DNA from 2 places in the Brevibacterium sp. FAM 27836 genome. Region 1 is predicted to be linked to the other one. Evidence: predicted binding sites of a transcription regulator. Region 1 holds the regulator's gene; the other holds the start of a gene.
The links. Region 1 encodes LexA, which represses DNA repair genes until DNA is damaged. Its sites were predicted from a motif close to TCGAACANNTGTTCGA; they were not measured.
Positions count from the first base shown of each region.

Region 2: ruvA (Holliday junction branch migration protein RuvA) is a predicted target of LexA. The motif match lies at 12,395-12,410, and genes of this name have one in related genera.

Region 1 covers NZ_CP195711.1:3,408,222-3,423,374, reverse strand. Annotated here, with positions in the region: gene ACSE4D_RS15355 (TetR/AcrR family transcriptional regulator) at 10-702, opposite strand; gene ACSE4D_RS15350 (NAD(P)H-binding protein) at 840-1,781, shown strand; gene ACSE4D_RS15345 (AbgT family transporter) at 1,799-3,436, opposite strand; gene ACSE4D_RS15340 (M20 family metallopeptidase) at 3,477-4,823, opposite strand; gene ACSE4D_RS15335 (SseB family protein) at 4,963-5,745, opposite strand; gene priA (bifunctional 1-(5-phosphoribosyl)-5-((5-phosphoribosylamino)methylideneamino)imidazole-4-carboxamide isomerase/phosphoribosylanthranilate isomerase PriA) at 5,750-6,487, opposite strand; gene hisH (imidazole glycerol phosphate synthase subunit HisH) at 6,565-7,173, opposite strand; gene ACSE4D_RS15320 (hypothetical protein) at 7,170-7,772, opposite strand; gene hisB (imidazoleglycerol-phosphate dehydratase HisB) at 7,769-8,365, opposite strand; gene ACSE4D_RS15310 (histidinol-phosphate transaminase) at 8,362-9,579, opposite strand; gene ACSE4D_RS15305 (LysM peptidoglycan-binding domain-containing protein) at 9,734-10,072, opposite strand; gene lexA (transcriptional repressor LexA) at 10,307-11,062, shown strand; gene ACSE4D_RS15295 (ATP-dependent DNA helicase) at 11,180-13,150, opposite strand; gene hflX (GTPase HflX) at 13,147-14,619, opposite strand; gene ACSE4D_RS15285 (class I SAM-dependent methyltransferase) at 14,749-15,153, shown strand, end outside.
Region 2 covers NZ_CP195711.1:3,764,304-3,779,456, reverse strand. Annotated here, with positions in the region: gene aspS (aspartate--tRNA ligase) at 1-227, opposite strand, end outside; gene hisS (histidine--tRNA ligase) at 286-1,620, opposite strand; gene ACSE4D_RS16845 (MBL fold metallo-hydrolase) at 1,753-2,397, opposite strand; gene ACSE4D_RS16840 (DUF349 domain-containing protein) at 2,517-3,869, shown strand; gene ACSE4D_RS16835 (hypothetical protein) at 4,012-4,566, shown strand; gene ACSE4D_RS16830 (RelA/SpoT family protein) at 4,545-6,842, opposite strand; gene secF (protein translocase subunit SecF) at 6,862-7,878, opposite strand; gene secD (protein translocase subunit SecD) at 7,875-10,031, opposite strand; gene ACSE4D_RS16815 (preprotein translocase subunit YajC) at 10,070-10,606, opposite strand; gene ruvB (Holliday junction branch migration DNA helicase RuvB) at 10,688-11,785, opposite strand; gene ruvA (Holliday junction branch migration protein RuvA) at 11,782-12,378, opposite strand; gene ruvC (crossover junction endodeoxyribonuclease RuvC) at 12,487-13,083, opposite strand; gene ACSE4D_RS16795 (YebC/PmpR family DNA-binding transcriptional regulator) at 13,083-13,835, opposite strand; gene ACSE4D_RS16790 (NUDIX hydrolase) at 13,943-14,422, opposite strand; gene ACSE4D_RS16785 (alpha/beta hydrolase family protein) at 14,553-15,153, opposite strand, start outside.

The sequences.
Region 1 (15,153 bases):
GTCGCATCCTCACTCGCCGAGGCGGCCGACCACCGCGGACATGAGGTTGTCTTCGACGTCATCGAATCCCGGCCCGAACTGACCGAACCGCAAGGCATTGATGAGCCCGACGATGCCGACCCAGATCGTGACGGTCTCCAGAATGACGGAATCGTCGTAGCCGAGCCCGAGCTCTTCGAACCCTTGTCGCAGCGGCTTGAGCGTCGCGCTCGGTTTCCGCACTTCGACACCCGAGGTGCCCTGCACCTGTCCGGCCCGGCTGGCAACCTCGAAATCATTGCGGGATTCCGCCACCAGGGATGCCAGGGCGACCATGATTCGTGTTCCCGGCACCACGGTCTCTTCCCGTGGGGCCTCATAGTCGGCGATCGGAGTGCCGTAGATGAGCGCCCAGCGGTTCGGATACCTCCGCGCCCAGGCGAGCATCGACAGCGCCAGAGTCTCCACGTTCCGCTGCTCTGCCAGAGCCTCATCGACGGTGTCGGCGATCTGGGTGAAAGCGTCACGGATGAGGATCGTCAGCAGCTCATCGCGGCTCTTCACATAGCGGTAGACCGCGCTCGAGACGACACCGAGCTCGCGGGCGATCGCCCTCAGAGACAGGCCGTCGACCCCGTCTTCGTCGATCATCCGGTTGCCGATGCGTGTGATCTGCGCTTCGGTCTCGACGCGAGCGCGCTGGCGTGGGGTCGTCTCAGTCATGGATCCACTCTACGATCCGAGAACAGAGATAACAATTGTGAGCACTGCTCTTGAATTGAACCGCCTTGAGGTCTACGCTGATTTTTCGAGATCACCGCTCTCTCAATTTGATTCGAGGTCATCGGAAAGGACCCGTCATGAAGCAAGCACTCGTCATCGGCAACGGCCAGATCGGTTCGGAGATCGCCGCCCAACTCATCGGCTCAGGGGTCACCGTGCGCATCGCCACGCGCTCGGGTGGCCGTGCACAGCAGGCCGTGACCGTTGGGGCACCGGCACCCAGTCCCGCTCCCGCGCATATCAGGGCCGACGCCACGGACCGTTCGCAGCTGGCTCAGGCTGCGGAGGGCGTCGATGTGATCTTCGCCTGCGCTCATGCCCCCTATGACAGCCGGAAATGGGAACAGGTCCTCCCGCGGCTGGATCAGGCGGTCCTCGACACCGCCGCCGAACTGAGCATCCCCGTCGTCTTCCCCGAATCGGTATACGCCTTCACCGGCCTCACCCGACCGATCACCGAGACCTCACCCTTCGCTCCTGTCGAAGACAAAGGCCGAATCCGGCAGCGGCTCCTCGAGGCTCGCTCCGCTCATTCTGCGACGTCTGCCAGTGTCATCGCCGGGGATCTGCTCGGCAGAACCGCAGAGAAGTGGTCATCGGTCGTGCGGATGTGCATCACCGAGCCGATCTCCAAGGGGCGCCGCGCCCTGGTCCCGGCACGGACAGATGTCCCTCATGGAATCACCGTCATCGCCGATCACGCGGCCGCAATGATCCAGGCGGCAGAGGATCTGACGACCGTCCCCGCGGGGACGCATCAGCTGCGCATCGCACCGGCCTCGAATCCGACTCTCACTGAGATCGCTGATTTCACCGCGGACGTTCTGGGGCAGAAGCACAAGCGTCCGGTCCCGGTGCCGCGCTGGGTGACCAGGGCCGTCGGTGCGTTCGAACGCTCCTTCTATGAGCTCAACCAGCTGGCCCCCATCTGGTACGAACCCTGCGTCATCGAACCGGGCACCTTGGCCGACGCGGTCCCGATCACCGATTGGCGCGACGGCGTGCGGCAGATGCTGTGAGCACTACCCGGTGCGCCCTAGTTGAGGAAGATCCCATTGCCCGGTCCCAGCGGCAGGTCGAAGAAGTACCAGATGGCCAACAGCGCAGCCCACGCGAGCCAGAACGGGATGACGAATGGGAACATTCGCGAGATCACGGTGCCCAGCCCCGCGCTCGGCTCGTAGCGGCGGACGAGGCCGAGGAGGACGATCATGTACGGGTTGAGCGGGGTGATGACCTGAGTGGCTGAATCTCCGACGCGGAAGCCGGCCTGGATGAACGCGGGTTCGTATCCGAGCAGGGTGAACAGGGGCACGAACACCGCGGCCATGAGAGTCCACATGGATGAGCCGGAGATGATGAACAGGTTGAGCACGCTGGCCAGGAGCATGAAGCCGATGACCGCGGCAAACCCTGTCAGCCCGATCGCCTCGAGCCCCGAGGCACCGGCCACAGCGATCCACGAACCGATGCCCGTCCAATTGAACAGAGCGATGAACTGGCCGAGGATGAACGCAAGGATGAGGAATGACATCATGTCGATAATCGACTGACTCATCATCCTCACCAGATCGTTCATCGACCGCACGGTGCGCACGGCGAATCCGTAGACGACTCCCATGAGCATGAAGTAGGCGAAGACGATGAACACGATCGATGACAGCAGCGGTGACTCCGGCAGGAATCCGCCGTCCTCGTTGCGCCACGGCGAGTTCGGGATGAGCACGGAGAACAGGATCAGCGCGGTCAGCAGCAGCGCTGCGAGAACAGCCCAGATCAGACCCCGCTTCTCCTGCGGTTCGAGTTCGGCCCTGATCTCGGACTCTTCGTCCTCGGCTTCGCCACCGCCTGCGCTCCCGGATTCGCCGTACGGGTTGTCCGCTCGATACTCTTTCGCCAGCCCCTGAGCTCCTGCATTCGCGTATTCGCGGGGGACGCCTCGGCGGATCATGTTCGGTTCGATGAGACGGTCGATGATGAATCCGGCGACGATGGCCAGCACGATCGACGACGCGATGTTGAAGTAGTAGTTCGACACGGGGTTGACGGCCGTGAAGTCGGTGTTCGGCAGGGTGTCCATCACCGAGGTGGTGATGCCGGCGAACAGCGCATCGAGGCTCGTCGGCACGATCGACGTCGAATATCCGGCACCGGTGGCGGCGAATCCGCCGATGAGCCCGGCCATCGGGTGGCGACCGGCGGCTTTGAACACGAGCGCGGCCAAGGGCGGGATGATGATGAACGCAGAGTCGGACATGATCGACCCGGTGACTCCGACGAACCCGACGGCGTAGGGCAGCAGCCAGCGTGGACTCCTGCCGAAGGCGATGCGCACGGCCGCGGCGAGCATTCCCGACTTCTCAGCGACACCGACGGCCAAGAGGATCGGCAGCACGGTGGCCAGCGGCGGGAATCCGAGGTAGTTCTCCCCCATCGTCGTCGTCAGCCACGACAGTCCCTCACCGGTGAACAGTCCTTTGATCGCGATGGTCTCGTCATCGCCGGGGATGGTGACCGAGACCCCGGCCATCGCCATCGCCGTCGAGACCAGCCCGGTGATGATGAACAGACCGAGGAAGAGGGTGAAGGGCTCCGGCAGCTTGTTGCCGACGTTCTCGACCCAGTCCAGCAGTCGCTGCCCGATGCCGACCTTGCCCTGTGTCGTCGTTGACATGGATGCTCTCTTTCTTGCGGTGGTCAGAGTCCTCAGGCGATCAGGCGAAGTAGTTCTCGACGTCGATGGCTCCCCCGTCTCGAGCGAACTCTTCGGCGACTTCGGCGGCCAGGGCATCGTCGACGAGGAAGTCCAGGGCCGTACACGCCAGTCCATAGGCCGCGTCGCTCGCTGCTGACTCTGCGGCCGGGGTCTTCGCGGCTTCGGCGAATTCACGGGTGTGCAGGGCCACCTCGGCGTCGGCGGTCTTGATGAGCGGGTGAATGCCGGGGATCCGGTAGGAGACGTTGCCGAAGTCTGTGGATGCGGCGATCGACTCGTCGAGGACACCGCGGGGAAGCGGAGACCGCCCGCGGGCCTGTTCGTGCTCTGCCCAACGTCGGGTCAGCGCCGAGTTCGCGCGCACGGGCAGCGACGGCGGGTGTTCGTCCCAGGCGACGTCGACTCCGGTGCCGGTCATCAGTGCAGCACCCTGCGCGGCGTCTTCGACCCGGTCCGAGAGCTCCTTGAGCGTTTCTGGGAACTTCGACCGGACGTAGCACTGGACCGTGGCGGCCTCGGTGATGATCGACGGTCGGGTGCCGCCGTCGGTGATCACGGCGTGCAGGCGCGAGATCGGGGGCATCTGCTGCCGCAGCAGGCCGAGTCCCTGGTAGAAGAGGTTCGCCGCGTCGAGGGCGTTGCGGCCCATGAACGGCTGCGCCGAGGCGTGGGCTGCGATGCCGGAGTAGGTGACGGTGAGCAGTCGCCGTCCCAACCACACCTGGTCGGCGCAGTCGTAACCGTAGCCGTGGACCATGATCGCCGCATCGAGACCGTCGAAGGCACCGGCCCGGGCCATGACCTCCTTGCCCGAGTGCCCCTCTTCTGCCGGGGTGCCCAGCAGCACGACGGTGCCCGGCACAGCCTCGGGATCCTTCTCATACAGTGCGTGGAGTGCGAGGAAGGCGCCGACTCCCGCGGTGGCGATGATGTTGTGTCCGCAGGCGTGTCCGATCTCGGGCAGGGCGTCGTATTCGGCGAGGATCGCAATGGTCCGACCCTGCCCGGAACCGGTCGTGGCCCGCAGCGTCGTCTCGACCCCGTACAGTCCCGTCTCGACGTCGATGCCGTGCTTGTCCAGTACCGAGGCGATTGCGGCGACGGATTCGAATTCGACGAAGGCGGTCTCGGCCAGCGTATGGATCGTGTGGAGCAGGTCCTTCAGCTCGCTCTGTGCGGCCTCGAGGCCTGCGGCGATTCCGGTGCGGCTCGTCTCCGGGGCACCGGCGAAGTCCGAGTCCCAGTCGGCGGCCGCTTCGGCCCGAATCCGGGTCTGGTGGGCCATCTGGTCGAGGTAGCTCTCGTCCGGTGCGGTCGGGTGATTGAGATCACGGATTCCACTCATGGCTGTAAGCATAGGTGTCTTGCCGTTGTGGCACACCCGATTCCGTCATTTCCGATCCCGTCATGTCCGAATCCGCCGAGGCGGCACCGCATGATCCGGTGTCCGTCGGGGTCTCGTCGATGCCGGGGTTCGGTGAGTCTCAGGCTTCGATGATGCGGATGGCGAGGGAGTCGATCTTCGCGACGAGCTCCTCATCGGCGGCGACGGTCTCCTGGAACCGGCGCACCTCTTCCTGCGGCACCTCGGATTCGACGCCGAGGGTGATGCCGAGCTCCGGTCCTGCGAAGTGGACGGAGTTGCTGCCGGGGCTGACGCCCAGCCGAGCCAGCCACGGAAACGACTCGGCGATGGCACGCAGACGCCGGGCCACCTCGGCGTCGGCCCAGGACGGGGTCCAGGGCTGGGACTGGACGAAGGCGAACATGGACGGCCGGCGCAGCAGGAACGAGGGCTCGGCTCCCGGGTCGAGGACGACGAGCTGGGATTCGGCCTCGATCGCACCGAGCACGAGCCGTTCGGATTCGATCGGCACGGGACGCGCATCCGGGTGCCAGGCGGTCAGCGGCGGAATGCCGGAGAAGCCGGGCGTGCACTCGCGTCCGTCCTCGGCCTGAAGACGGACCATCGCCATCTCCGAAGAGTTGTCGGCCATGAGCCCGTTCTCTCCGACCTCCTGGTCGACGACCATCGGCACGATCGGGGCGTAGAGCCGGGCCCCGGACAGTGCCGTGACGACCTGCTGGTGTGCGGCGGGTTCCAGGGGCGTTTGTGCGACCTGGTTCAACGCTTCCAGCAGTGCGGTGTCGGCCAGTCCGGAGTCCCCGGAGAACGGGTTGGGTTTGAGCTCCCGCCCGGCCCAGGCCTGTCCGGCCGAGTCCGTGGGCTGATGGGAGTCCTCTGGACCGTGCGAGTGTGTGCTCACCGGCTCACCGTCCTGCGACGTCGAGGGCCTCTTCCAGAGTGAACTTGCCGGCGTAGAGTGCCTTTCCCACGATCGCCGAGTCGACGCCGAAGGGCACGAGCTCACGCAGGGCACGCAGATCGTCGAGGCTGGAGACACCGCCGGAGGCGACGATCGGGGTCTCGGTCTTCTCGGCCAGGGACTTGAGCAGTTCGACGTTGGGGCCCTGCAGGGTGCCGTCCTTGCGGACATCGGTGACGACGTAGCGAGAGCAGCCGGCCGCTTCGAGGGTCTCCAGAACTTCGTAGAGGTCTCCGCCGTCCTGCGTCCAGCCGCGGGCGGCCAGCGTCGTGCCGCGGACGTCGAGTCCGATGGCGACCTGGTCGCCGAAGCGGGAGATCATCTCAGCCGTCCACTCCGGGTTCTCCAGTGCCGCGGTGCCGATGTTCACGCGTTCGGCGCCGGTGTCGAGTGCGCGCTCGAGGCTTTCGGTGTCGCGGATTCCGCCGGAGAGTTCGACCTTGATCCCCACGGCCTTGACGACCTGGTTGAGCAGGTCCGAGTTCGAACCGCGGCCGAAGGCGGCATCGAGGTCGACGAGGTGGATCCACTCGGCTCCCCTGCTCTCGAAGTCCTGAGCCGCGTCGATGGGTGAACCGTAGTCGGTTTCGGTGCCGGCTTCACCCTGGACGAGCCGGACGGCTTTGCCGTCGGCGACGTCGACTGCGGGAAGGAGGACGAGCTTGTTCGGGGTCTCTGTCATTGTGACCTTTCTGCGAAGGGTGCCAGGGGTTTCGGGCAATGCTAGTCGGTGCGCTCGGTCAGGAACTGAGCGGGGCTCTACGAGAACGTGCCGATCCAGTTGCGCAGCAGCTGCGCTCCCGCTTCGGCGGATTTCTCCGGATGGAATTGGGCCGCCCAGGTGGTGTCGTCTTCGACGGCGGCGATGAAGTCGCTGCCGTGTCGGGCCGTGGTCACCTTGGTGTCGGGAGGCGGCTGGGTCGCGGCATAGGAGTGGACGAAGTAGAAGCGCTCCTCGCGGATGCCGGCGAACATCTGCGAGTCCTCCGGCGCGGAGACCTGCGACCAGCCCATGTGAGGAACGACCGGGGCCTTGAGGCCGGTGACGGCTCCCGGCCACAGGCCGATGCCGTCGGTCTGCACGCCGTGTTCCTCGCCTCGGGCGAAGAACACCTGCAGGCCCACGCAGATGCCCAGCAGCGGACGGCCCTGTGCATGGCGGGTCCGGATGAGTTCGCCTCCCCCGACGTTCTGCAGTCCCGTCATGACGGCGGAGAAGGCACCGACGCCGGGGACGAGGAGACCATCGGAGTCGTTGATGACGTCGTGGTCGGCCGTCAGTGTCACCTCGGCGCCGGCGGCAGCGGCCGCGCGCACAGCGGAGCGGACGTTTCCGGCGCCGTAGTCGAGGACCGCGACCGTCGTCATCGCTTTGCGCCCTTGCTCAGCACCGACCAGATCCGCCACAGGGAGAATCCGAGGACGATGGCACCGAAGACGGCGACGACCCAGGCGACGGTGTTGCCGCCGAGGCCCAATGCGACGCCGAAGGCAGCGACGAGACCGGCGAGGACCGCGGCGACGATCCACAGCAGCGCGGTGCGGGCCACCGCGGCACGTCCCGGCGTCATGGTGGCGGCGCTGGCCTGCAGCTTCGTCATCGAACTCGTCGGGATATTGCCGTCGACGTCTTCGGCGGCGACGGTTTCGAGCAGGAGACCTTCGAGCACATCGGGCAGGTTCTTCAGAGCCAGCCCGGCGGGAACATCGGATTCGCGGTTGCCGTGACGGTAATGTCCGGCATCGATCTGCTCTTCACTGCGGACGAGGAGGAGGACCTCATGTTTGCCCGCGAGCTTCGAGATCGCGGCAGCCGCCTCGTTGCCGGCCTGCACATCGGTGTCGGCGAGGACGATTCCGGTGAACTCCCCGATCGGAACGATGGTGCCGTGGATGTTCGACAGCACGCAGGCTGCGGCCAGCTGCTGGGCGACCCCGAAGGGGGTCACGAGAACGGTCGTGCTCACAGGACTCCCTTGGTGCTGGGAACGGAATTGCTGCGGGGGTCTTCTTCCACGGCTTCGCGCAGGGCACGGGCGAAGGCCTTGAACTGGGCTTCGACGATGTGGTGCGGATCGCGACCGCGCACGAGGTCGAGGTGGACGGTCAGTCCGCCGTGGAAGGCGATGGATTCGAGCGAGTGGGAGGTCATCGAACCGGTGAAGTGACCGCCGATGAGGTGGTACTGCTGACCGTCGGGTTCGCCTGCGTGGACGAAGTAGGGGCGACCGGAGACGTCGACGACACACTGGGCCAGGGCTTCGTCGAGTGGAACCGCGGCGAAGCCGTAGCGACGGATGCCGATCTTGTCGCCGAGGGCTTCACGCAGAGTCTGGCCGAGCACGATCGACGTGTCTTCGACGGTGTGGTGGACATCGATATGGGTGTCGCCGGTGGCAGTCACGTCGAGGTCGATCATCGAGTGCTTCGCCAGGGCGGTGAGCATATGGTCGAAGAACGGCACGCTGGTCGAGATGTTCGAGGTGCCGGTGCCGTCGAGGTCGACGGACACGGACACCGTGGACTCGGAGGTGGTGCGTGAGTTCTGGGCCTGCCTCATGGTGTGCCTTTCGTCGGGGCGGAGGATGACGGAGCTGAGCCGGAGGGAGCCGCGCTGGGAGCCGTTGAGCTGGGCGGAGACGTCGGTCGTTCGGCGAGGATGTCCGGGGACTCGGCGAGGATCTCATCGATGGCGCGAAGGAACGCGTCGGTCTCATCCTCGGTGCCGGCGTTGACGCGGGCGTGGCCGGCGATGCCGATGTCGCGGATGAGCACGCCGCGGTCGAGCAGCTCCTGCCACAGTCGTGCCGGTGAGGAGATGTTGCCGAAGAGCACGAAGTTCGAATCGCTGTCGTGGACGGTGAAGCCGACTTCAGCGAGATGCTCCGACATGCGGTTGCGGGAGTCGATGAGCCGGTCGACGTTGCCGAGCAGCACGTCGGCGTGTTCGAGGGCGGTGCAGGCAAGGACCTGTGTGACCTCGGACAGGTGGTAGGGCAGACGGACAAGGCGGAGGGTGTCGATGAGTTCGGGGGCGGCGATGGCATAGCCCAAGCGCAGCCCGGCACAGGCGAAGGCCTTGCTCATGGTGCGGGACACGACGAGGCGCGGACGGCCGTCGAGCAGGGTCATCGCCGAGGATGCGGCCGGGCGGGAGAATTCCGCGTAGGCCTCATCGACGATGACGATGCCCGAACAGTTCTCGTAGGCGGCGTCGATGACGTCGAGGCCGATCGAGGTGCCTGTCGGGTTGTTCGGGGTGCAGAGGAAGACGATATCGGGGTCGACCCGTGCGACCTCGGCGGCGACGGTCTCAGCGTCGAGGGTGAAGTCGTCCCTGCGGTCGACGTGCCTCCATTCGGCTCCGGTCCCGGTCGTGATGAGCGGATGCATGGAGTAGGACGGGGTGAAGCCGAGGACGGTGCGGCCCGGGCCGCCGAAGGCCTGGACGATGTGGCTGAGGACTTCGTTCGAACCGTTGGCTGCCCAGATCATGCCGGGTTCGAGTGCGACTGTGTCTCCTGCGCGTTCGTTGACACCGTTGAGATAGGTGACGAGGTGTTCGCGCAGCGCAGTGAATTCCCGGTCCGGGTAGCGGTTGAGCCCGGAGAAGTGATTGTTGACGGCGGCACGCATGCTGTCGACGACGACGTCCGGGAGCGGATAGGCGTTCTCATTGACGTTGAGCTGGACCGGCACGTCGAGGTGCGGAGCCCCGTAGGGCTTGAGCCCGACGAGGTCGGCACGCACTGGCAAAGATTCGATGTTTCCCACGCGATCAGTCTACCGAGAGACTCCCACCGCTCCGGCGGCGGGTCGAGCCTCGAGATCCGACATCGGAGCTCCGGCCCGATGCGGCCGAAAGCAGCTCCCCGGCGACCTCGCACGTTGCCACGCTGCGCGGCTGCCGGTCTCACCCGGCCGGCCCTCAGCGGACGGGGACGTCGAGGGTCTGGCCAGGGTGGACGGTCGGAGTCGTCAGATGGTTGATGTCGACGATATCGGCCACGACATCGCGGGTATCGCGATCAAGTCCGAGGCTCGAGGCCACGGTCCACAGCGACTCGCCTTCACCGACGACGACCGCGTCGGCTTCGATGCCGATGCTCTCGGATTCCGGTTCGGCGACCGCTGCGGCCGAGAACGACTGGGTGGCGAGGAGGAGCGCTCCGCCGATGACGACGAGAGCAATGAGCAGGGTCCGGAGAAGGCGAACCGCCTGGCGTCCACGAGTGGTCAGGCGCAGCCCGGTGTTCTGTGCAGACATCGCATTACCTCTTTCATTCGTACGATTCCACCAGCAATCGGTAGAACGTCTGTTCTATTCAACATGCCAATCGAACAAATGTCCAGTCCAACTCGAACATCTATGCGACAATGAGAGGGAACCAGCGTTGTTGATTGATCTGTCAGAACCATCTCAGCCGGCACTGACACGAGAATCTTCGAAGCGGAGATCACGGCGTCCAGCGGCAGGGAATAGAACGAAGGGGAACGAGCAATGGTTCAGAACAAACGAGGCAGAGGCCGGCCTCGCAACGAAGATGTTGCCAGTGAGATCGCTGCCGCTCGCAGCGATGACGACGAGATTCAGATCCCTGAGGGTTCGACCGGCGAAGACGACTTCCGCCTCACCCCACGTCAGCGTCTCGTGCTCGAAACCATCGAACGCGCTGTCGTGACCAACGGCTACCCGCCGAGCATGCGCGAGATCGGCAAGGCCGCCGGACTCGCTTCGCTCTCGAGCGTGGCCCACCAGCTCTCCCAGCTCGAACGTCTCGGTTATGTCCGCCGCGATCCGAAGCGCCCGCGCGCCATCGAGGTCGTCAATCCGTTCGAAGAGGAAGAGGCGGAGCGGGCGAAGTTCGAAGAGCTTGCCAACAACACCGTGCAGGTGCCGGTCGTCGGACGGATCGCCGCCGGTGGCCCGATCCTCGCCGAACAGGAAGTCGATGACATCTTCTCGCTGCCGACGCAGGTCGTCGGCTCCGGTGAGATGTTCCTGCTCAAGGTCGTCGGCGATTCGATGATCGAAGCCGCCATCTGCCACGACGACTGGGTGGTCGTGCGCAAGCAGCACACCGCGGACAACGGCCAGATCGTTGCGGCGCTGCTCGACGGCGAGGCGACCGTGAAGACGCTCAAGCGCAAGGCGGGTGAGCAGTGGCTGATGCCGCAGAACGAGAACTATGAGCCGATCGACGGCACCTACGCCCAGATCATGGGGCTCGTCGTCGCTGTCATCCGCCGCCTCTGAGCACACTGCCGGCGGCCCCGGCACTCAACGCTCGAACACAGAACGCCTGCGACCGGATCGGTCGCAGGCGTTCTGCCATTCAGGCGGAGCGATCGGTCGTCGAGGCGCAGTGCCTAGTCATTCCGTTTCGGACTCGGCGAGGCGGGCCAGGCTCGTGCGCACGAGCTGAGCGTTCGTCGTCGGCCACATCCGCGGCATCGAGTTGACGAGGAAGCCGGAGTACCGGGCCGAACGCAGCCGCGAATCGAGCACGGCCACCACTCCCCTGTCCTTGGTCGAGCGGATGAGCCGACCCGCTCCCTGTGCCAGACGCAGCGCGGCATGTGTGGCGGAGACGGCCATGAAGCCGTTGACACCCCGCTGATCGGCATCCCGCGCGCGGGCCTGCATGAGCGGGTCGTCGGGGCGCGGGAACGGCAGCCGGTCGATGATGACCAGCCGGTTCGTCCGGCCCGGCACGTCGACTCCCTGCCAGAGTGACATGGTGCCGAACAGGCAGGTCTGGTCATCGGCGGTGAATTGGGAGACGAGTGCGGGCAGGCCGTCATCTCCTTGGAGCAGGATCGGAAAATCGAATTTCTCCCGCAGGTGTTCGGCTGCGGCATTGGCCGCCGCCCGAGAGGAGAACAGTCCCAGTGCCCCGCCGTTCGAGGCTCTGACGAGCTCTTCGAGTTCGGTGAGCGCTTCGTCGCTCAGGCCGCTGCGTCCGGGTTTGGGCAGGTGGGAGGCGACGTAGAGGATGCCCTGTCTGCCGTAGTCGAAGGGCGAGCCGACGTCGAGGCTGTCCCATTTCGGGGCGTCGGGGCCGAAGAGTCCCAAGGATGCGGCGACCGCGTCGAAGTTCCCGCCCAAGGACAGAGTCGCCGAGGTGGCCACGACGGTGGACTCTTCGAAGATGCCCGAGCGCATGGTCCCGGCCACACTCAGGGGTGCGACGACGAGGTTCGTCGTCTCCTTCTCCCGGAATGTCGACCGCGAGAGCCAGATGACGTCGTTCTTGCCCGGATCGCAGAAGCGTTCGGCGAGTTCGAAGATCTCCTGACACCGGGCCTTGGCCATCTGCCGGCCGGCATCGGCGTCTTCGGTCTTGCCTCCGATGTCGTTGATGATCTGTCGGGCGGAGTCGCGGATCTGCGTCAATGCCAGCCCGAGGGCTTCGCTCATATGGAGGATGAGTCCTTCGGGCACCGAGGACTGTGCGCGTTCGAGTGCCGCCGCAGCGGAGTCGAGAAGGGAGACGACCCCGTCCTGGACGGTGGTGTGTTTGCGCACCGAACTCGTCGCGGCCGAGAGCATGCTCGTGTTGATCTGCCCGGACAGGGCGTTGGTCACCCGGTCCTTGAGCTCGTGGGCCTCGTCGATGATGATGACATCGTGTTCGGGCAGCACGTTCGATTCGCCGAAGGCGTCGATGGCCAGCAGCGCATGGTTGGTCACGACGATGTCCGCCTCGGCGGCCTTGTTCCGGGCGATCTCAGCGAAGCATTCGGTGAACAGGGGGCAGTTCGATCCGAGGCAGTCGAAGGCGTTGACGGACACCTGCGACCAGGCGCGGTCGCTGACACCGGGCATGAGGTCATCACGGTCACCGGTGTCTGTGGTCTTCTCCCAGGTGCGGATCCTCTGGATCTCCTCGCCCAGGCCGGAGCGTTCGGCCGGTTTGCGTCCCGCCTCGGCGTCAGCACCGAGGTCGAAGAGCATTCCTTCGCCTTCGTCGGGGTACCCGCCGGAGAGCTTGTGCTTGCATACATAGTTCCGTCGGCCCTTGAGCAGAGCGGCCCTCGGCAGCGGGTCGAGGTCCTTCTTCACGGCTTTGAACAGACGCGGCAGGTCACGGTGGATGATCTGCGTCTGCAGCGCCAGGGTCGCTGTCGATACGACGACCTTCCCGCCGGTGCGATTGACGTATTCGGCCGCCGGCACGAGGTAGGCCAGGGACTTGCCCGTGCCGGTGCCGGCCTGCACGAGCAGGTGGATGCCTTTGTCGACCGCCGAGGCGACCGCTTGAGCCATATCCTGCTGACCCTGCCTGGGCGATCCGCCGATGGCCCCAACGGCGGATTCGAGGAGGTCGTCGACAGCCTTCACTCGTCGATGACCAGGTCCGGACGCTGGAACTCACGCAGCTCGTCGACGATTTCGGCCGGCACCTTCACCTGCAGGCTCGTGCCTTCGGACCCGTGGGATTCGTGTTCGACGGTGCCCAGGGCGTAGATCTTCGACACGAGGTCGCCGCGTTCATAGGGGACGAGCAGCGTCATGTCGATGTCCGGGGCGGGAAGCCGACTCTCGATGGCCTCGACGAGGGCGTCGATGCCTTCCCTCGTCACGGCCGAGACGAACTGCGCCTTCGGATATTCCGCGCGCAGACCGGTGATCACGGCCTCCTCGGCGAGATCGGACTTGTTGAACACGAGGAGTTCGGGGATGTCCCCGGTCTCGACGTCTTTGAGGACTTCGCGCACGGCGTGGATCTGCCCGTGCGGGTCCGGGTGGGAGGCGTCGACGACGTGGAGGAGCAGATCCGAACCGGCGGCCTCCTCGAGCGTCGAGCGGAAGGCTTCGACGAGCTGGTGGGGCAGGTTGCGGACGAAACCGACGGTGTCGGTGTAGGTGAAGACGATGCCGTCGGCGGTCTTCGCCTGTCGGACGGTCGGGTCGAGGGTGGCGAACAGCGCGTTCTGCACCATCACCTCGGCATCGGTGAGCCGGTTGAGCAGGGAGGACTTGCCCGCGTTCGTGTATCCGACGATCGCGGCCGAGGGCACATGGTGGCGGGCGCGGTTCTTCCGCTTCGTCTCCCGTGACGGGGCCATTGCGGCGATCTCACGGCGCAGTTTGGACATGCGGGTGCGGATGCGGCGGCGGTCGAGTTCGATCTTCGTCTCACCGGGTCCGCGGGAGCCGATTCCGGCACCGCCGGCGACACGACCGCCGGCCTGCCGGGACAGCGACTCGCCCCAACCGCGCAGGCGCGGCAGGAGGTATTCGAGTTGGGCGAGTTCGACCTGGGCCTTGCCTTCACGGGATTTCGCATGCTGGGCGAAGATGTCGAGGATGAGGGCGACACGGTCGACGACCTTGACCTTGATGACGTCCTCGAGGCCGCGACGCTGGCTGGGGGCGAGCTCGGAGTCGATGATCACGGTGTCGGCGCCGACGGAGGCGACGATCTCGGCGAGTTCGTTCGCCTTGCCTTTGCCGAGGTAGGTGCCGGGGTCCGGTTTGTCACGGCGTTGGATGAGCGCGTCGAGGACGTCCGAACCGGCGGTTTCGGCCAGCGCCGCGAGCTCACGGATCGAGTTCTCGGCTTCGGCCTGAGTGGTGTTCCAGATGCCGGCGAGCACGACGCGTTCGAGTCGGACCTGGCGGTATTCGACCTCGGTGATGTCTTCGAGTTCGGTGGAGAGTCCGGCCACACGGGTGAGTGCGGCACGCTCGGCGAGGTCGAACTGGTCGTCCTCGCGGGTGGTGTCGTGATCGTCCAGGGCCTGGGCGCCTCGGGAGAGCACACGGTCGAGCATCGCGTTGCGACGCTCCTTGTCTTCAGACGTCATTCATTCCTTTGTTCTCTGCCGCCCGCACGGTACTGATCGTGTGGGCGTGGTCCTGCTGCGCACCGACGGTGGCGCATCGCACCGACGATGGTGTCCATCAATTCTCCCACAGCCGTCTAGACTGAAGTGGTGTCAGAGCACTATTTCACCGAATCTCCGAGCAGTGAGGCCAAGACCCGCGAACTGCGCCTCGAATTGGCCGGCCGCGAGGTCACCGTCGAAACCGTATCAGGCACGTTCTCACCGACTCGCCTCGATCTCGGCACCGCCGTGCTGCTGCGGCATCTGCCCGAACCGCCGACCGGTGATGTCCTCGACCTCGGCTGCGGGTGGGGGCCGATCGCCCTGCACACCGCATTGGAGGCCAAGGACGCCGAGGTGGCCCTGCGAGTGTGGGCACTCGACGTGAACTCCCGGTCCCTGGAGACGACAGCGGCGAACGCGCGCCGGCTCGGACTCGATTCGATTGCTCCCGTCACCGCCGAGCAGATCCCCGCGGACCTCCAGTTCTCCGCCATCCGGTCCAATCCCCCG
Region 2 (15,153 bases), 360 kb from region 1:
CCCTCGGGGCGGATCGAGACGGTGCCGGTGGCCTTGACGACGGTTTCGTTGCGCAGCTGGTGGGCGTCATCCTCGCGGACGACGACCTGCACGATTCCCGAAGCGTCACGCAGATCGATGAAGGCGACACCTCCGTGATCGCGACGACGGTCGACCCACCCGGTGAGGGTGACGGTTTCTCCTGCGTTCGCGGCTCGCAGGCTTCCGGCTTCGTGGCTTCGCAGCACCTAAGGCTCCTTTGTGATGATGTGGTCTGGCGCGTGAACAATGATAGTCGTTTGCGGGTCAGGCCCTGTACACCCGCGGCCACAGGTCGTCGGCGCTGGGAGCCCAGGCAGCGGGATCGGCCGAGACCTGTTCGCCGGTGCGGATGTCCTTGACCTCGTGGCCGGACTCTCCATCGGTGAACCAGACGAAGGGGATGCCACGACGTTCGGCGTAGCGGATCTGCTTGCCGAACTTCGCCGCGTTCGGTGAGACCTCGCACGGGATGTCGCGGGCTCGCAGCGCGCTGGCCACGGCATCGGCTTCACCCCGCTTGGCATCATCGGTGACCGCGACGACGACCGCCGAGGGGGTGCCGCGGGTGGCGCGGACGTCCGATTCTTCGCCGAGGATGAACGCCATGAGACGAGAGACGCCGATGGACATGCCCACCCCCGGGTAGGTCTTCTTCCCCACGCTCACGAGCGAATCGTAGCGGCCGCCGGAGGACACGGAGCCGAGCTCTTCGTGCCCGATGAGCTGCGTCTCGTACACGGCACCGGTGTAGTAGTCGAGGCCGCGGGCGATCTTGAGTTGGGCGATGACGACTCCGGGAGCCCGTTCCGCCGCTGCTGTCAGCAGCGTCGTCAGAGACTCGAGGCCGGCATCGAGCAGCGGGTGTTCGACGCCGAGTGCGCGGACCTCTGCGGCGAAGTCCGGGGAGTCGGATTCGATCGCAGCGAGCCGCAGGCACAGCTGCTGCTGTTCCTCATCCGCTCCGGCTTCGACGGCGAGCAGCTTCGCCACTTCCTCGGGCCCGATCTTGTCGTACTTGTCCAGGCAGCGCAGAACGGCTTGGATGTTCGTCAGTCCGATGCCGCGGGCGAAGCCTTCGAGCAGCCGCCGGTCGTTGACGACGATCCTGACGCCGGGCACGCCCAGTGGTGCGAGTCGGGAGAAGGCATCGGCGACGGCCAACGGGATCTCGATCTCGAAGTGGCCGGGCAGTTCGCCGTCGGCGATGACGTCGATATCGGCTTGGATGAATTCCCTGTAGCGGCCGGCCTGGGGGCGTTCGCCGCGCCAGACGGGCTGGATGCGCGCGGCTTTGAACGGGAAGCTCAGTTCGTTCGCGTTGTCCGCGATGTACCGGGCCAGGGGCACCGTGAGATCGAAGTGGAGACCGAGCGGGTTGCGTTCGGTGCCTTCGGAGTGCAGGCGGGAGACGGCGAAGATCTCCTTGTCGATCTCTCCGTCCTTGGCCAGTTGGCTGATCGGTTCGACCGCCCGGTGGCTCAGCGCGGAGAACCCGTGCAGGGCGAAGGTGTGTTCGAGGGTGTCGATGATGGTCTTCTCGATCACGCGTTCGGCCGGAAGTCGTTCCGGGAATCCGGACAGACGGGCTGACTTCGCCATGGTGCTCCTTGCTTTCGGTTCGGTGCTGAGTGTCGGTGTATCGGTGCTGAGTGTCGCTGCTCAGCGGTTCTGCGGTCGATATGAACAGGTGCGGAGGACGCCTCTGCCGGTGCGGGTTCGGTCCCCGCGGTGTCAGAAGAACGGGTTCGAGGCCAATTCGCGTCCGACTGTCGAGGACGGGCCGTGTCCAGGATAGATCGGCACGTCGGGCAGTGTCGCGAAGGCCTTGAGCGATTCCCGCATCGCCTGCGCGTCTCCCCCGGGCAGATCGACTCGGCCGATGGCTCCGGCGAAGACGACGTCTCCGGTGAAGATGATCTCCTCGTCTCCGTCGGTGACGCGCAGCAGCATCGATCCTTCCGTGTGTCCGGGTGCGGCCAGGGCCGTGACCGTCAGACCAGCGAATTCGAAGCTCTCGGCGTCGGCGACGTCGATGACCTCCGGTGCGTGCCAGTCTTGGACGAGAGGAGCGAGCATCGCCGCGAACTGCGGGTTGAGTGTCGATGCAGGATCGTCCAAACGGTATCGGTCGGCGTCGCCGAGGTGGACGGGAACATCCCACCGGGCGAGCACATTCCTCAGGCCGAGGATATGGTCCGGGTGCCCGTGGGTGAGGAAGATCGCTCGCGGTTCGAGTCCCTCCTTGACCAGGAGGCGGTCGAGTCCGGGGGCGCAGTCGTAGCCGGAGTCGATGAGAATGCAGTCGCTGCCGCCGGCGGCACGCACGGCGTAGCAGTTGACATCGAGGAATTCGGCACGGGTTGAGAACACATCCATGTGCAAAGTCTATCTACCGGCACGCTGATGGTTATGCTGGGATAACGTCTATCCCGTAATCGAGTGATCGGCGGGTGGAAAGCCCCGCCGGTTCGACCGATGGAAACAAGGTGAGAACCATGTCGACCCCGACACCGAAGCCGACCCCCCGTCCGTCGTCCCTGCCTCGCCCGCAGGCCGCGCAGGTGGTCGGTGCCAACCACATCGACCACGACGCCGAGGTGGCTCGCGCGGTGACACATGGTCGTGCCGATGCCGAGGGCAATGTGTTCGTCACCACCTCTGACGGCGAGCGTCCCGTCGGCCAGTACCCGGACGCCACACCCGAAGAGGCACTCGAGTACTTCGCGAAGAAGTACGTCGAACTCGCCGAAAGCGCCGTGCTGCTGCGCAACCGCCTTTCGGCCGGGGCCCCCGGCCGGGAGATCGTATCCGCGGCGAAGTCCCTGCAGGAGACGCTGCCCGAAGCCAATGTCGTCGGTGATCTCAAGGGTCTCAGCGCGACTCTCGACACACTCGTCTCCGATGCCGAAGCCACGGAGTCGAAGCAGGCGGCACGCGCCCAGGCGGCGAAGCTGCAGGCCGCGGAGGACCGTGAGGAGCTCGTCGCCGAGGCCGAGGCCCTCGCCAAACAGGACCCCGCGAAGATCCAGTGGAAGCAGTCGGGGGCGCGGCTGCGGGAGCTGTTCGCGCAGTGGAAGGACATGCAGCGCAGCGGTCCGCGTCTGCCGCGTGCCGTCGACCAGGAACTGTGGGGACGATTCTCGCAGGCCCGGAACACCTTCGAACACAAGCGCAAGGAGTTCTTCGCCGAACTCGACAAACTCAATGCCGAGGGCAAGCGGATCAAGGAGAAGATCGTCACCGAGGCGGAGTCGCTGTCCGCGTCGACCGATTTCCGCACAGTCTCCCAGAGGTACAAAGAACTCATGAGCCAGTGGAAGGCGGCTCCACGGGCTTCGCGCAAGGACGACGATGCCCTGTGGGCACGTTTCCGTGCAGCACAGGATGTGTTCTTCTCCGCTCGAGATGCCGAGAACGCCGCGCTCGACGAGGAGTTCAAGGGCAACCTCGTCGTCAAGGAGGAGCTGCTGAAGAAGGCACAGGCGCTGCTGCCGATCACGGACCCGGTGGCGGCGAAGAAGCAGCTGCGGAGCATCCAGGACGAATGGGAAGAGGCCGGGAAGGTTCCCCGCGCGGATATCTCACGGATGGAGAACGGCCTGCGTGAGGTCGAACGTGCCCTCGCCGAAGCCGAAGAGGCCGCGTGGCAGCGCAGCAACCCGGAGACGAAGGCGCGCACTTCGGGGGCTCTGAGCCAGCTGGATGAGTCGATCGTCGAACTCGAGAAGAAGCTCGAGGACGCGAAGTCCGGCGGCGACGACAAGGCCGTCGCCGAGGCTCTCGAAGCCCTCGAGGCCCGGCGCGCGTGGCGGGACCAGCTCGCGCAGACGGCGGCCGAACTCGACTGAGACCGCGACCCTCAACTGCTCCGGCCTGGCCCGGGCCGGCCGCTGAGTGACTGTCCACAGGCACAGGTGGTCGAGTCGGTGACTGTCCACAGGCCCGGCGGCGGGTCTTGTCAGCGCCTCCGTACCCGACGATAGTCGGAGTATGGAGGCGTTGTTTCATCTGCGTGACTACGGGTACGAGCAGCTCACGGAGCTCACGCTCGACGGTCTGCTCATCCGGCTCACCGAATCGACGTGGGTGCGCAAGGGGGCGATCCTCTCCCCCGCCGACAGGATGGCGGCGCTGCACTCGGCGATCCCTCCCGGGCTTGCCCTCTCCCATGACAGCGCCTGGTGGGTCCACCGGGGGCTCGGGAGGGCTCCGTCATTGCTCAGCTTCATCACCGTGCCGCGGCGACGCTGGGTCGCCGATGACGGTGTCGACGTCCACGAGATCGCGATCGCCGATGACGAATGGCTGCGCATCGACGGTCTGCCGATCACAACGGAGGAGCGGACCCTCTACGATCTGCTCTTCCCGCACTTCCGGCACCCCGGTAACGAGGCGGCACACAGTCTGCGCGGCATCCTCGATGAGGTCCCGGACGGTCTGGCCCGCAGATTCCGCGAGTATCTCTCCGCTGTCACTCGCCGACCGTTCGTCGCCCAGATGCGGCAGGCGCTCGACCGGCGGACTCAGCCGCCGGAGATGCGGTAGACGTCGAAGACGCCCTCGACCTTCCGCACGGCGGAGAGCACGGTGTCCAAGTGGCTCGCGTCGCTCATCTCGAACACGAACTTCGACTGCGCCACCCGTGCCCGGGAGGTGCCCACGGAGGCCGAGAGGATGTTCACATGCGTTTCGGTGAGCACCTTCGTGATGTCGGAGAGCAGACCCGAGCGGTCAAGCGCTTCGACTTGGATCTGCACGAGGTAGATGCCGCTGGTCTTCTCACCCCAGGCGACCTCGACCATCCGTTCGGGCTCCCGTTTCAGAGAAGCGACGTTCGGACAGTCGACACGATGGACAGAGACACCCGAACCGCGGGTGACGAAGCCGAGGATCTCATCCCCGGGCACCGGAGTGCAGCAGCGGGCGAGCTTGACGAGCACATCGTCGACGCCCTTGACCGTCACTCCTTCGGACGATGAGTGATGACCCGACGACTGGCCGGTGCGGTTGCGCGGCTCCGGCGGCAGCACCACCTCTTCGTCATCGTCGCCGACTTCCTTCGCCAGCAGGTCGACGACGTGCTGGGCCGAGGACACCCCGTTTCCGATCGCGGCATAGAGGGCGCTGACATCGGGCAGACGCATCTCCGTGGCCACGACCTGCAGGGCTTCCTGGCTCATCAGTGAGGCGGCGGAGATCGAATGGCGGCGCATCGCGCGGGCCAGCTGTTCGCGCCCGTTCTCGATCGCCTCTTCGCGGCGTTCCTTTGAGAACCATTGGCGGATCTTGCTGCGGGCCCGCGGGCTCTTGACGAAGCCGAGCCAATCGCGGCTGGGCCCGGCGTTCTCGTCCTTCGAAGTGAAGACCTCGACGGAGTCGCCGTTCTTCAGCTCGGTGTCGAGTGCGACGAGGCGGCCGTTGACGCGGGCTCCCATGGTCTTGTGTCCGACCTCGGTGTGCACGGCATAGGCGAAGTCGATCGGGGTGGCACCGGCCGGCAGGCTCATCACATCGCCCTTGGGCGTGAAGACGTAGACCTCCTTCGAGTTCACCTCGTAGCGGAGGCTGTCGAGGAACTCGTCGGGGTCGCTGACTTCCCGCTGCCAGTCGAGCAGCTGACGCAGCCAGGCCGCGTCATCGACCGCTCCGGCGTCGGAGACCTTGACCGACCGGGCGGTGTTCGACGTCGCGGCCTTCGACGACTTGTTCAGATCCTTGTACTTCCAGTGCGCGGCGACGCCGAATTCCGCCCGACGGTCCATCTCGTAGGTGCGGATCTGGATTTCGACGGGCTTGCCGCCCGGGCCGATCACCGTTGTGTGCAGGCTCTGGTACATGTTGTACTTCGGCATCGCGATGTAGTCCTTGAACCGCCCGGGAACAGGGTTCCAGCGGGCGTGGACGATGCCGAGAGTCGCATAGCATTCGCGCACGGACTCGACGAGCACACGGACTCCGACGAGATCGTAGATGTCGGCGAACTCATGTCCGCGGACGACCATCTTCTGGTAGATCGAATAGTAGTGCTTCGGCCGTCCGGTGATCGCCGATTCGATCCCGGCCTCTTTGAGCTCGCCCTGCAGCTCGTCAGAGACCGTGGCCAGGTACTTCTCGCGTTCGGGGGCACGATCGGCCACGAGGCGGACGACTTCGTCGTAGACCTTCGGGTGAAGGACCTGGAAGGAGAGGTCCTCGAGTTCCCATTTGATCGTGTTCATGCCCAGCCGGTGCGCCAGCGGAGCATAGATGTCCAGTGTTTCTCGGGCCTTCTTCGTACTCGACGAAGCCGGGACGAAACGCCAGGTGCGCGCGTTGTGCAGACGGTCGGCGAGCTTGATCACGAGAACGCGGATGTCCTTGGCCATCGCCACGATCATCTTGCGCACGGTTTCGGACTGAGCCGCTTGGCCGTAGGTGAGCTTGTCGAGCTTCGTCACCCCGTCGACCATGGCCGCGACCTCGGACCCGAATTCCTCGGTGAGCTCCTCGAGCGAGTACGAGGTGTCTTCGACGGTGTCGTGCAGCAGCGCGGCGGCGAGCGTGACCGGCAGCATGCCGATCTCGGCGAGGATCGTGCCCACGGCGATCGGATGGGTGATGTAGGCGTCACCGGACTTCCGGGTCTGCCCGCGGTGAGCCTCCTCGGCGACCTTGTAGGCGCGTACGACGAGGTCGATGTCCGCTTTCGGATGGTTCGACTGCAGGGCCCTGATCATCGGGCCGAGCACTCGGGGGTAGCCAGGGTTGTTCTGTGCCCTGGCCGCCCACCAGGCTAAGCGGGAGATGCCTCGCGGACGGCGCGATTCAGCGGACGAAGCCACAACATCTCCTCTCTCGGGGTCAGACTTCGGCGTGAATCACCGGTGGGACGTCTGCTTCCCCGTTCTTCAAGCGTAGTTCACGCACGGCCTGCTCCTGCGCTTTGACCGCCGGTTCGTTCGACCGGAGCAGGGCGTAGAGCGGGCTCGCGACGAACAGCGTCGAAGCGGCTGCCACTATAGTACCGATGAACAGGGACAGCGAGATATCGACCAGCGTTCCGGCACCGAGGAGGAACACGCCAAGGAACAGGATCGATGCGATCGGCAGCACCGAGACCATCGAGGTGTTGATCGAACGCACCGTCGTCTGATTGACACCGAGGTTGACGAGTTCGGAGAACTTCAGGTTGCGTTTGTCCCCGAACCTGGCGGTGTTCTCGCGGATCTTGTCGAAGACCACGACCGTGTCATACAGCGAGAAGCTCAAGACGGTGAGGAAGCCGATGATCGCTTCGGGCGTGACTTCGAAGCCGGTGGCCGAGTAGATGCCCATCGTCACGATCATCACGGCGAAGAGACCGACGATGGCCGCGATCGACATCTTCCAGGTCCGGAAGTACAGGGCCATGACGATGAGCGCGATGCCCACGAAGATCACGAGCGCCCGGATCATCTTCGAGGTCACGTCCTTGCCCCATTCGGGGCCGACGAAGGTCGAGGTGACCTCCTCGGGCTTGATGTCGTAGCCGGCGACGAGGGCGTCGCGGACTTCCTGCATCTGCGCATCCGTGAGCTGGTTCGTCTCGATCTGCACCGCGGTGTCGGATGTCGGTGTCAGCCGCGGTTCGGATCCGGGAACGACGTCGCTGACGAGGCTTTCGCCCTTGCTCGCTGAAGTGTTCGTGACGTGGTCGACCTGGAACTGCGATCCGCCTTTGAAGGCGATGCCGAAGTTGAAGCCGAAGATGAGCGGCACGAGCAGAGAGAGGAGCACGAGGACCCCGGCGATGCCCAACCACAGCTTCGCCTTGCCGACGAACGGGATGGATGATTCGCCGCTGTGGAGCCGGTTGCCCCAGGCAAAGAACCGTTTCACTTGTCAGCCTCCTTGCCTTCGTCGGCCGCCGAGTCTTCGGCGGCCTCCTCTTCGGCTGCCCGACGGGCGGCCGCCTTCCGTTCGGCGATGGTTCCGCCGGCAGCGACCGCTCCGGTCTTGCGCTTCTTGCCGGCGGGCTTCTTCTCAGTCGTCCGCTCGGCCTTCGCGGCTGTCTTCGTCGTTTCGGACTCGACCGCCGCATCGCCGGCAGCCGAGTCGGCTTCCACCGCCTCGCTTCCACTGTCGAGACCGGCCTTGCGCATCCGGGCCTTCTCACGGCGCTTGGCCTCCGGGGATTTGTCCTTGTCGTCGACAGAGAGGTTGAGCGCACCGCGGTAGGCGGCGGGTTTGACTCCGAGCAGACGCGGATCCATACCGGACATCGGGTGTCCTTCACCGAAGAACTTCGTGCGTGAGAGCACCTGGAGCATCGGGTGGGTGAACAGGAAGACGATGAGCACGTCGATGATCACCGTCAGTCCCAGGGTGAACGCGAAGCCGCGCACCGAACCGACCGCGAGGATGTAGAGGATGACCGCGGCGAGCATGTTCACAGCCTTCGAGGCGTAGATCGTGCGTTTGGCACGATCCCAGCCGACTTCGACTGCCGAGAGCAGATTGCGCCCGCTGCGCAGTTCGTCTCGCACTCGTTCGAAGTAGACGATGAACGAGTCCGCCGCCATGCCGATGCCGATGATGATGCCGGCGACACCCGCCAATGAGAGGCGATAGCCGTATCTCCAGGAGGCCAGCAGCAGGAGCAGGTAGGTGAGCACGCCGGCGACGACGAGGCTCGACACCGTGACCAGGCCGAGCACACGGTACTGCAGGAGCGAGTAGATGACGACGAGGATGAGTCCGACGAGACCGGTGAGCAGACCGATCTTCAGGTAGTTCGATCCCAGAGTCGGAGAGATCTGGTCTTCGCTCTGGACCTGGAAGCTCAGCGGCAGCGAGCCGTTCTTCAGCTGGTTGGCCAGCGTCTGCGCCTCATCGAGGGTGAAGTTGCCGGAGATCTCGGCCTTGCCGTCAGTGATCACGGCGTTCGAGGTCGGCGCGGAGAGCACAAGACCATCGAGTTCGATGGCGAACTGGTTGTACGGCTGCTGTTTTCCGGTGATGTCCGAGGTGATCTGCTTGAAGATCTCGCGCCCGGTCGCGTCGAAGGAGAGGTTCACGGCGGGCTTGTTCGTCTGCACGCCGTTGGCTCCCGCTGCGTAGCCGAAGTTCGCATCCGCGAGGTGGTCACCGGAGAGTTCCACCGGACCGAGGATGTACTTGGCCTGACCGTCTTCGGAGCAGGAGACCACGGGTTTGTCCGCCGGCTCCTGTTCGCCGCCGGTGCGGTTCTTCGGATCCGAGCAGTCGAGCTCCGTGTATTCCTTGATGATGTCTTCGGACTGCCATTCGCTCGCATCCTTCTCAGGATCGAACAGCGGACGCGGAGTCGAATCGGTGACCTTCTTCGACTGATTCGACTCGCCGTCCTTCGCCGAAGTGCCGGCCGAACCGGAGGGTTCGGCGGCCTTCGACTTCGCGGCCGCCTCGGTGTCCGTCGACGAGACGCTTCCTGCCTTGGCGACTTCGCCGCCGCCTTCCGGAGCTTGGTCCTCGCCCTGAGCGTCGCCCTGGCCGTCCTTGCCGGTGAGGTCCTCGATGCGCTTGCGCTCTTCGTCGCTCAGCCCATCATCGCCGTCGGACTTCTCGCCCTTGTCGCCGCTCTGCTCCTGCTCCTTCTGGATCTGCTCCTGGGAGCGCGGGTCACCGACCAGCGCCACCCGGCGGAACACGAGCTGAGCCGACGACCGCACGAGGTTGCGTGTCTCTTCATCGGGGTTGCCCGGCAGGTTGACGATGATGTTGCGGTCGCCCTGCGTCGTGATCTCGGCTTCGGAGACCCCGGTCGAGTCCACGCGCTGGCGGATGATCGCCACGGCCTGGTCGAGCTGCTCCTTGCTGATGTCCGTGCCCTTGGACACCTGCGGTTCCAGAATGATCGACGTTCCGCCCTCGAGGTCGAGGGCGAGTTTCGGAGACGTCGTGGCGTTCGACCAGATGACACCGGCGGCGATGATGCCGGCAAGCACCAAGGTGATGATCGTCAGCCACAGGAAGCGCAAACCAGGACGTGGCTTTTCTTCGATATCGGACACGTTTCAGCTTTCGATTGGGAGCAGAGTGCGAGGACGAGTCAGTTGTTCTTGTCGGAGTCCGAATCGGAGGACTCGGCATCCGCCTCGGCGGCGTCTTCGGCCTCAGCCGAGTCCCCGGCATCGGAGTCGGAGGCCGCGGCCTCATCGTCCTCGGCGGCGACGGCATCGTCGTCAGGGGCATCCTGCTCGGCGCGCTTGCGTGCGTTCATAGCGTCGAGTTCGGCATCGGTGATCGCCGGCTTCTCGTCCTGGTCGTCGACATCGACATCCGTCTCAGCAGCGTCGGCGACGGGAGCGTCGACAGGGGCGGCGGCGGCAGCCTCGGGGTTCTCGATCTGGCCGATGGCCTGGCGGTGGACGCGCAGAACGGTGCCGGGACCCGATTCGATGGTCACCTGGTTGCTCTCCTCGTCGATCGACAGCACGGTGCCGAAGACGCCGAAGGTCGTCATCACGGTCGCTCCGGGCACCAGACCCGTCTTGATCTGCTCCGCACGCGCCTTCTGCTTACGTCGAGAATTGAATAGGAAAAAGATCAGCAGCGCGGCAAGCGCAAGAGGGATCAACAAATCCACAGATATCAGCCTTTCATATGAATGAACCAGTGAACCAGCTTAGTTCGTCCTCACTGTCCAAGGCGAACTCATTTGCGGGGTTCAGTACTCATAGTTTGCTGGGATCTGCATTTCCAGATGCTTCCAGGCTGCCGAGGTGGCCACACGTCCGCGTGGAGTGCGGCTGATGAGCCCTTCGCGCACGAGGTACGGCTCGGACACCGTTTCGACGGTATCGGCTTCCTCTCCGACGGAGACGGCCAGTGTTCCCAGCCCCACCGGTCCCCCGCCGAAGCGTTTGCACAGCACGTGGAGGACAGATCGATCGAGGCGGTCGAGTCCGAGCGTATCGACTTCGTAGACACGCAGCGCATTCACCGCGGCCTCCTCGTCGATGACGCCGCTGCCGCGCACCTGCGCCCAGTCGCGGACGCGACGCAGCAGCCGATTCGCAACGCGCGGGGTCCCACGGGAGCGGGTGGAGATCTCCTTCAGCCCGGCGAGATCCGCCTCGATGCCGAGCATCCGGGCCGAACGCTGCAGCACGGTGAGCAGATCGGCGCTGGAGTAGAAGTCGAGGAGTGCGGTGAAACCGAAACGGTCGCGCAGCGGCGCCGGCAGCAGACCGGAGCGGGTCGTGGCTCCGACGAGAGTGAACTGCGGGAGGTCGAGCGGGATGGCAGTGGCTCCGGGCCCCTTGCCCACGATGACGTCGACGCGGAAATCCTCCATCGCCACATAGAGCATCTCTTCAGCAGCGCGCGCCATCCGGTGGATCTCGTCGATGAAGAGCACTTCGCCCTCTTCGAGTGAGGACAGGATGGCCGCGAGGTCCCCGGCGTGCTGGACGGCCGGGCCGGAGGTCACACGCAGGCTCGCGTTCATCTCGTGGGCGATGATCATCGCCAGGGTGGTCTTGCCGAGCCCGGGTGGGCCGGAGAGCAGCACATGGTCGGGCGCCTTCTGCCGGGCCTTCGCCGCGTCGAGGACGAGTGAGAGCTGTTCGCGCACCTGGGGCTGACCGATGAAGTCGGCCAGGCCCTTCGGGCGCAGTGCCGCCTCGGCGTCGCGTTCGGCCGTCTCGGCCTGCCCGGAGACGAGACGGTCGCGTTCGGCGCCGGTCATCGACTGATCGCCGAATTCCATCTCATAGGAGTCGACGTCATCGCCGCCTGTTCCGGGTTCGAACGATCCGGTCATTTCTTCGCACCCAGCACCTTGAGCGCGGCCTTGAGGATGACAGAGGTCCCGGCCTCAGCACCGGTCTCCTCGACGACGTCGGCGACGACCTGCTCGGCCTGTGCTTCCTTCCACCCGAGTCCCACGAGGGCGTCGACGACCTGCTGGTTGCCGCCGCCGAAGGACAGGGTCGGTCCCGGGCTCGAGGCGGTGAGCTTCGGCAGCTTGTTCTCGAGTTCGAGGATGATCCGCGATGCGCCCTTCTTCCCGATGCCGGGAACCCGGGTGAGCGCGTTCGCATCCTGATTCGCGATCGCGGCGGCGAGCTCGTCGGGGCCCATAACGGACAGGATCGCCATGGCCAGGCGGGGGCCGATGCCGGAGATGGAGAGAAGGACGTCAAAGGTGTGGTTCTCGTCTTCGGTGGCGAAACCGTAGAGCGTCATCGAGTCTTCGCGCACCACGAGGCTGGTGACCAGTTCGATCTCCGCACCGTGTCGGGTGCTCGCCAGGGTGTCGGGGGTGACGTGGACCTTGCGGCCGACCCCGTAGGTGAGCACGACGAGGTGGTCAGCTGCGATCCGATGCACCGTACCGCTGAGGAAACTGATCACGGACTGCCTTTCAGGTGGGAACACGTGTACGAATCCAGGTTAGCAGTAACGCTGCTGACCGTTCGTCCCGGCACGCCAGAGACCCCGCGATGCCGCTGGTTCCGGCGACTATTTGGCCTTGCGCATGGCGTCTGCCCACTGCTGCTGGGCCTTCGTCAGCCCAGAGCCCTCCCGACCGCCGGCCTTGCGTTCGGTGAGGTCCTTGTTCTTGCCCGGAGTCGATTGCGCCGACAGCGCCCCGCGCCAGGAATGGCAGATGGCGATCGCCAGTGCATCCGCGGCGTCGGCGGGCTTCGGCGGGGAGTCGAGCCCGAGGATCCGCGTCACCATGGTGGTGACCTGCTTCTTATCGGCGCGACCGGATCCCGTGGTCGCGGCTTTGACTTCCGAGGGCGTGTGCATGGCCACGGGCAGGCCACGGCGGGCGGCCAGTCCCATCGTCAGCCCGGACACCTGCGCTGTGCCCATGATCGTCGAGACGTCGTTGCGGGCGAAGACCCGTTCGATGGCGACGACGTCCGGTCGGTAGGTGTCCAACCATTGGTCGAACGCCTCGGCGATGGATCCGAGGCGCAGGTCGACGGAGTCCGCGGACGGGGTCCGCAGCACGTCGACGGCGACCATCTTCACCTTCCGTGCGGGCAGGGTGTCGATGACACCGAGCCCGCAGCGGGTGAGTCCGGGATCAACGCCGAGGATGCGCATCAGGCGTCGAGTTCGGCGAGGGCCTCATCGCTGACATCGGCGTTCGAGTACACGTTCTGCACGTCGTCGCAGTCTTCGAGCGCATCGATGAGGGTGAAGACCTTCTGCGCGGTCTCGGCATCGAGACTGACTTCGAGCCCAGGCACGAAGGAGGCCTCGGCCGAGTCGTAGTCGATGCCGGCGTCGACGAGTGCCGTCCGCACAGCCACGAGGTCGGTGGCCTCGCAGATGATCTCGAACTTCTCGCCTTCGTCCTTGACCTCTTCGGCACCGGCGTCCATGGTCGCCAGGAGGATCGATTCTTCGTCGGTCTCCGCGGCGTTGACGATGATGACGCCCTTGCGGTTGAAGTTGTACGTCACCGAGCCCGGGTCGGCCATCGAACCGCCGTTGCGGGTCACGGCCACGCGGACCTCGGAGGTGGCACGGTTGCGGTTGTCGGTGAGGCATTCGATAAGGAGGGCGACTCCGCCATCGGCGTAGCCTTCGTACATGATCGTCTCGTAGTTGACGCCCGAGCCGTCGAGGCCGCCTCCGCGCTTGACCGCGCGGGTGATGTTGTCAGCGGGGACCGAGTTCTTCTTCGCTTTCTGGATGGCGTCGAAGAGCGTCGGGTTGCCGTCGGGGTCAGGTCCACCGTTGCGAGCCGCAACCTCGATGTTCTTGATCAGCTTGGCGAAGAGTTTGCCGCGCTTGGCATCGATGGCCGCTTTCTTGTGCTTAGTCGTTGCCCATTTGGAATGACCTGCCACTGGTGTTCCTTCCTGTAGTTACAGCCTCTCAAGTCTATACGCTCCTCGAGGCTCTCCGCTCTGCCCGGGCCCGTCCCCGCCGCTTCAACGGTGCGGGTGGCCCCGCATCAGTCGATGACCAACGGCACCTCGGGCACGGATCCGGTCGTCGCCAGATCGATGAGGCTGAGCAGATTCTTCGGATAGATCGTTTCGGTCGTCGCCATGAGTTCGTCACGGGTCCACCACCGGAATTCCAGCAGGCTGCGCTTCTCGATGTCCGTCCACACCGCATCTTCGAGCTCGATGTCCTCTGCCGTCCGGAACGCGAAGTAGGTCTCGAGCTGACGCAGTGACTTCTCGGTGAACTTGAAGACCTCGTCACGCGTGGCCAGGGGGCCGATGAGTTCGTGCGGCTCGCATTCGATGCCGGTCTCTTCGGCGAGTTCGCGAGCCGCCGTCTGTGCGGCCGATTCGCCGAGTTCGGAGCCGCCGCCACAAGTCATCCACCATTGGTGACTCGGGGTCAGCAGATCCTGGGCCCTGATCAGGAGAACCTCGTCGCGCTCATTGAGTAATACGACCCTTGAGGCTTTACGAGGTTTCATGGTTCTCCAGTGGTCGACGACGAGGGGACGCAGGTGTTTGCAGAATAATGATGCTGGGGGTTTTCGGCAAGAGCGCGACAGGGGTCGAGAGCACGATACCGGCACCGTGCCTTCCCGACCAACTCGACGGTCATGCCCGTCCGGCGGGGGCCGCCAGATGTCGGTCCCACCAGTCGAGCACGGCTTCGAAGCGCTGTCGACGATGGCGTGGCTGCCCGGCACGGGAGAGCTCGTGGTTCTCCCCGGGGAAGATGAGCATCTCCGTGTCGACTCCGGCTCGCTGCAGAGCCGCATAGTACTGCTGGGCCTGTTCGAGCGGGCACCGGAAGTCGAGTTCCGAATGCATCACCAGGGTCGGGGTTCCGACCTGGTCGGCGTGGGCCAGCGGCGATTGGGCGGCGATGGCCTCGCGGCTGCGGCTCGTGTACTCCTCGGTGAAGAAGCGTCCGAAGTCGGAGGTGCCGACGAAGCTGTCGGGATCGAGGTATCCGCGCTCGACGATGGCGGCGCGGAAGCGGTGGTCGGCGGCGATGGTCATGGCGGTGAGGTAGCCGCCGTAGGAGCCGCCTTGGATGCCGATCCGATTCCGGTCGAGGCTGGGTTCGGTCTCCAGGGCACAGTCGAGCACGGCGAGCACATCGGACATCGCCGGGGCCGCCATGTCGCCTTGCACCGCGGTGCCCCAGCTGCGGGTGCGGCCTCCCGAGCCGCGGGGGTTCGAGTACACGACC